2 regions of the Vagococcus sp. genome follow, and region 2 is predicted to be linked to the other one. Evidence: a T-box and tRNA genes for the amino acid it is inferred to sense, from the RefSeq annotation. Region 2 holds a T-box; the other holds one or more tRNA genes.

Region 1 (3,427 bases), on a different contig from region 2:
AAACCAACTAAAAGTCCCGTGACAATCGGTTGATACAGTGATTCTAAGAAACTAAATTGATCAATCGCAACAATAAAAGTAACAATAAAAATTAATAATACCTGAATTATTGAATAATCCATCTTTTTCACTCCTTATTATTTATAAAGTTTTGAAATATCCTCCACAGCTGTTGAAGGTACTCGTTGAATTTCAAGTTTCACTCCATGTTCTTCCAATTTTTTAAATGCTGCCACATCGGCCTCGTCAACTGCTACTGTTGTCGCAACTTGACGTTTTCCTTCAGCCATATGCATATTACCGATGTTTACTTTTTTTATGTCCGTAACTCCTCCCTCAACTAGTTTTAATGCATCTTCTGGTGAATCAACAACAATAAAAATTTTCTGACGGTCTGCTGCTTTGTGGATAATATCAATCGTTTTTTGAAGACTAAAGTAACGTGTCGCTACCCCAGTCGGTGCTGCCATATCCATTAATCCTTGACGTGTTTTATCATTAGCTACCTTATCATTGGCTACTAAAATTAAATTAGCTCCAATTGTTCCACACCATTGTGTTGCTACTTGTCCATGGATTAATCGATTATCAATTCTTGTTAATAAAATATTTGCCATTTTAAAATCCCCCTATTTACTTTTTGTTATTTTGGAAACAGAATAACGAGAAACTTCCATTAATTGACCTGATTTTAACCTCAAATCAATAATCTCATCACCTAATTTAGCCACTTCACCATAAATTCCATTTAAAATAAGAACTTGGTCGCCAACTTTTAGATTTTTGTGTACTTCTTTAAAATGTTTTTTTTGTGCTTTTAAATTTTTTGAATTTAGTAAATAAAAAACAATCAACATTAAAATAATAATAATAATAATAGCAATCGATGAATATAAGACATATTCCCACATAGTTAAATCCCGTCCGTTTCCTCTTCGGCTTTTTCTGTTGGTAGTTCGCCAATAACTATCCCTTGTTTAGCACTCTCTATAACCTTAATCAAAAGATCTTCAATTTCTGTTCCCATCATCGTTTGAGCCATAAATTCTAATAAAATTGGTAAGTTAGTTCCTGCCAAAACATGAACGTTGTTATTTTTTAGTTTAACTAACATTGATTGATTAAATGGGGTCCCTCCCATTAAATCAGTAAAGATTACAAGCTCATCTGATTTGTTTAACAACTCTTCACTCAGCTGTTCTAAATTTGTTTGATAGGTTTCTAATGGTTCTTCTTCTCTAAATGGTAACGCTCTCACGTTTTCTTGTGGACCGGCTATCATTTCTAGCGCATGGGTCAACCCATTTGAAAACTCACCATGACCTGTCACGATACAACTAATCATCTCTCATTCTCCCTTCAATTTTAGTCATCACAACCATCTGGTTGTAACCACTTTCAATATAACGCTATTTCAAAAAAATGTCAACAGTATATACCATTTTGTATTCAAACATTTTTTACGAACGAACTTATCACTCGTTTAACACTATAAAGCGTCACCATTAAAAACAGGTCATGACTTATACAAAGTAATTATGGCTCTATAATAAATAGGACTGATGAGAATTTAAAATTCTCATCAGTCCTATTTCTATTTTTTCTATAAAAAACAGTTCTTTTAATGCGGCCAAGAAGATTTGAACTTCCACGGGAGATACTCCCACTAGCCCCTCAAGCTAGCGCGTCTGCCATTCCGCCATGACCGCAAGAAAACCTCTAAATAAAAATATAAAGGTTTACGTTCCATTTGTCAACAATTCTAACGGACCACCACAAAGACAGCCAAATTTTTTCAAATTAATTTTACGTTGTCGCTTAACTTTTTGATGACAATTTAGACATTGATATTCATGATACTTTCTTTCATCAACTAATGATTTAACATACCGACTACCTCCCGTTGCTTTTAACAACGCTTTAAAATCATAATCTTTGTGTTGATAACCTTGATTAAGTTGATGCAAATGATAATGACAAAGCTCGTGTTTAATAACTCCCACTAACTCATCCATTCCATATTTTTCTAATACTTTTGGATTAAAATCTAACTGGTGATCGTTCAAATGATAACGACCACCAGTTGTTTTTAATCTCGAATTAAAAGACGCTTGATGCCTAAACGGACGGTTGAAAAAGATTAAAGAGATTTCTTCAACTAACCGTTGCAATTCTTTCTCACTCATTTTTTTAATCTTTAATTTTTTGAGCTATGGGCAACATCGTTAACGCTATTCTTTGTTTTTCTAAAGAAATATCTTCAACCCAAACGGTTACAATATCCCCCACTGCAACAACGTCAGTCGGATGTTTAACAAATTGTTGGCTCAATTTAGAAATATGAACCATCCCATCTTGTTTCACCCCGATATCTACAAAAACACCAAAATCGACGACATTACGCACGGTCCCAATTAATTCCATCCCTGGTTTTAAATCGCCCATACTTAAAACATCTTTGCGCAATAATGGAGCTGGCATGTCTTCTCTCATATCGCGACCGGGTTGTAATAAACCATTTTTAATATCGGCTAATGTTTCCACACCAATCGCCAATTCTTTACTCATTTCAATTACATCAATGGCCATAATCTTATCTTTCGCTTCAGTCGTTTTTAAGTCTGAAAGTTCAATTTCCAATAAACCTAAAAGTGTTTTTACGATGGTATAACTCTCTGGGTGAATTCCTGTTTGGTCTAAAATGTTACTCCCATTTGGAATTCGTAAAAAACCAACAGCTTGTTCAAAAGCTTTTGGTCCTAAGCGCGGAACTTTTTTTAATTCCGTTCGCTTATTAAACGCGCCATTTTCTTCTCGATACCGCACAATATTATTGGTCGTTGTTTTATTTAAACCAGAAACATGTTGTAGCAACTGTGCACTGGCTGTATTTACATCAACCCCCACTTGGTTAACGGCTGTTTCAACGACAAAATCTAATTGGTCTGTTAAAAATTTTTGTGAAACATCATGTTGGTATTGACCTACTCCTACGGCTCTAGGGTCAATTTTTACAAGTTCAGCTAACGGATCTTGTAATCGACGACCGATACTGATAGCGCTTCTTTCTTCAACTTGTAAATCTGGAAATTCTTCACGAGCAATGTCACTAGCAGAATAAACCGAGGCACCCGCTTCACTGACAATAACATAGAAAACGTCTCGCTCTAATTGTTTTAAATATTCAGAAACAAACTGTTCTGATTCTCGACTTGCTGTCCCATTACCGATAGCAACCATTTCAACTTGATATTTTTCAATCAACTCAATAAAGTCACGACCAGAAGCCTCACGCTTCGCAACTCCTGAGGGTTTATGTGGATAAATAACTTTAATTGCTAATACTTTACCAGTTTCATCCATCACAGCCAATTTACAACCTGTTCGATAAGCAGGGTCAAATCCAAGCACAATTTTCCCTTTTAAA
Region 2 (3,427 bases):
ACGCCAAACACGGTCTAAAAATTTACGACTGCCTTCTAGTCCTTTTTCACTCCAAGAAACAGAAGCATCTAAAGGTCCCATAAACATTTCATAAAAACGTAACGTATCTGCTCCATACTGTTCTACGATGTCGTCTGGATTAACAACATTTCCTTTAGATTTAGACATTTTCTCATTGTTTTCACCTAAAATCATTCCTTGGTTATGTAAAGTTTGGAATGGCTCTGGTGTATTAACTACGCCTAAATCGTACAAGAATTTATGCCAAAAACGAGCATATAGTAAATGAAGAACAGCATGTTCAGAACCACCTAGATAAACATCGACTGGTAACCATTCTTTAATTTTTTCTGGATCAGCCAATTGGTCACTATTATGTGGATCAATATAACGGATATGATACCATGAACTACCTGCCCACTGAGGCATTGTATTCGTTTCACGACGACCTTTCATTCCAGTTTTTTCATCAACCACTTCAATCCAATCCGTCATATTGGCTAATGGCGATTCACCTGTTCCACTCGGTTTGATATCCTTAGATTTTGGTAAAATTAATGGTAATTCAGCTTCTGGAACCGCCGTCATCGTTCCATCTTCCCAATGAATAATCGGAATTGGTTCACCCCAATAGCGTTGACGTGAGAATAACCAGTCACGTAAGCGATAACTTATTTCTTTTTTACCGATTCCTTTTTCTTCTAACCATTCAATCATTTTATTAATCGCATCTTCTTTATTCAAGCCATCTAAAAACTCAGAATTAATATGTAAACCATCTTCCGTAAAGGCTTCCTCAGTGATATTGCCACCTTCTAAAACAGGTATAATTTCTAAATCAAACGTTTTAGCAAATTCATAATCACGTTCATCATGAGCAGGGACTGCCATAATCGCTCCCGTTCCATAAGTTGAAAGAACATAATCTGCAATCCAAATCGGCATTTCTTTGCCATTCACAGGGTTAATCGCATAAGCTCCGGTAAAGACTCCCGTTTTTTCTTTTGATAGTTCGGTGCGATCTAGATCTGTTTTTTTCTCAGCTTCAATAATATAAGCCTCAACTTCTGCTGCATGATCTGGTGTCATAATTTCTTTAACTAATGGTAATTCTGGTGCTAAAACGGCATAAGTTGAACCAAATAAAGTATCTGGACGTGTGGTGAAGACCGTAAAGTCTAAGTCAGTCTCTTTGATTTTAAACGTAACGTTTGCCCCTTCTGAACGTCCAATCCAATTGCGTTGCATTTCTTTAATATTCTCTGGCCAATCAATTAAATCTAAATCATCAATCAAACGGTCCGCATAAGCAGTAATTCGTAGCATCCATTGTTTCATTGGAACTCGATAAACAGGGTGATCGCCACGTTCTGATTTACCATTGATAACTTCTTCATTCGCTAAAACAGTTCCCAGTGCAGGACACCAGTTTACTGGTACTTCCGCTTCATAAGCCAAGCCTTTTTCAAAGAATTTAGTAAAAATCCATTGTGTCCATTTATAATATTCTGGATCTGTTGTATTGATTTCACGATCCCAATCAAAACTAAAACCTAATGAGTCAAATTGACGTTTAAAGGTTTGGATGTTTTTCGCTGTAAACTCGGCAGGATCATTTCCAGTATCTAAAGCATATTGTTCCGCAGGTAAACCAAACGCATCCCATCCCATCGGATGAAGAACGTTAAACCCTTGCGCACGTTTCAAACGAGCTAAAACATCTGTTGAAGTATAGCCTTTTGGATGCCCAACATGAAGTCCTTGACCTGAAGGATACGGAAACATATCTAAAGCGTAGAAATTTGGTTTCTGTGAAGTTTCCTCCGTTTTAAACGTATGATTTTTCTTCCAATACTGTTGCCATCTTTTTTCAATTTCTTTATGATTATATGCCATTAAAAAAATCCTCCTCTAATTTTTTAAAAAATAAAAAATCCTATAGACAAAAGCTTACAGCTTAATGTCTATAGGACGTTATTTCTATACGTGGTACCACCTATGTTTATATTCTACTATTACTAGAATACCTCACACTTCTTGATAACGGAAAGACTCCGAAGCGATGATTTAACGGTCAGACAAGTTCAAAAGTTCCATTTGTACATTTTCACCAGCCATGTACTCTCTACTAAATTTTCCTTTTTACTACTTCTTATCATCATTATTTAAATATTAAGATTATCATAACAGATAAAAAATTGATTTTCAAATGTTTAGTTAATTTTTAACGTTTGACCCACATAAATAATATCTGAAGAAAGTTTGTTTTTCTCTTTAATCGTAGCTACTGAAATACCATATTTTCGTGATAAGGCCCATAATGATTCGCCCGCTTTCACACGATGAGTTGTTCCATTACCAAATTGAACTTCTCGTTGTGATTCATTTCTAACCGGTTCTTTCAATTTTAATGTTTGACCCACATAAATTAAATCGCTCGTTAATTGATTTAATGATTTAATTTCACTGATCGTTAGATGATTTTGTAAAGCAATTCGATACAAAGTATCACCACTTTTAACTTTGTAAGTACTTCCCGTTGTTAGCGTTGGCTTGTTTGCTGTTTGATTTGTCGAATTAGAAGCAGTTTGACTCACTTTTAAACGTTGATTAATATAAATTAAATCATCACTCAATTGATTTAATGATTTTAATTGCGAAACTGACATATTATACTTGCGACTAATTCCATATAACGTATCACCGCTTTTAACTACGTAATAACCTGATGTTGGCGTTGGTTTTTCAGTCGGACGGTTGGTTGAATTAGACGAACCACTTGTCCCTTTTATTTTTAATGCTTGACCCACATAAATTAAATCACTTTCTAAATGATTCCATTGTTTTAATTCAAAAACAGTCATACCGTAGCGTTGACTAAGCCCATATAATGTATCGCCCGCTTTAACCACCACTTGTTCATTGGTTGGAGTTGGGGTTGGTCTAGAGCCTGGTTTAGACGTAGGGGGTTTAGGTTGTGTTGTTTGATTTGAAGTCACTTTTAATGTTTGACCCACATAAATTAAATCACTTGTTAAGCCATTTAATCGTTTTAGCTCACTAACCGTTAAACCATAACTACGACTGATAGCAAATAATGTATCGCCTGATTTTACTTGATAATTACCGGATGACGGAGTTGGCTTATTTGGTTTTTCAGAACTATTATTATTGCCTGTCCCAACTTCCGGAGCTGCTGTATTACCGGTTGGAGCTGTATCATACTGCGTTAAGTTATGTTTGACGATTAAGCTATTCAACTTGTAATTATAATTTGGATCCGTTGCGTAGCGTCCTCTTAACCAAGCCGTTGCATCTTGATAAGAATTCGTATTTGACTTCCAAGCTCCTGAATAGAAATAAACACCTGGAGAAAAAGAAGTTGTTTTTAAAACATTCGCATTGTCTTGGAATGATTCTGCAAAAG

What was found. The T-box of region 2 lies ahead of leuS (leucine--tRNA ligase). A T-box ahead of a tRNA ligase gene usually reads a tRNA of that ligase, here a tRNA-Leu.
Region 1: it has a tRNA-Leu gene. The T-box ahead of leuS (leucine--tRNA ligase) is inferred to sense a tRNA for this amino acid. The anticodon was not compared.

What each region holds. Positions count from the first base shown of each region.
Region 1 is NZ_JBQEIL010000002.1:245,527-248,953, reverse strand. Features, by position in the region: gene ACTJFD_RS03240 (PTS mannose/fructose/sorbose/N-acetylgalactosamine transporter subunit IIC) at 1-122, opposite strand, end outside; gene agaV (PTS N-acetylgalactosamine transporter subunit IIB) at 138-617, opposite strand; gene yajC (preprotein translocase subunit YajC) at 630-911, opposite strand; gene ACTJFD_RS03225 (PTS sugar transporter subunit IIA) at 914-1,345, opposite strand; tRNA gene ACTJFD_RS03220 (tRNA-Leu) at 1,626-1,709, opposite strand; gene ACTJFD_RS03215 (SprT family protein) at 1,740-2,186, opposite strand; gene ACTJFD_RS03210 (Tex family protein) at 2,191-3,427, opposite strand, start outside.
Region 2 is NZ_JBQEIL010000007.1:97,980-101,406, reverse strand. Features, by position in the region: gene leuS (leucine--tRNA ligase) at 1-1,896, opposite strand, end outside; T-box leader at 1,965-2,168, opposite strand; gene ACTJFD_RS08445 (LysM peptidoglycan-binding domain-containing protein) at 2,214-3,427, opposite strand, start outside.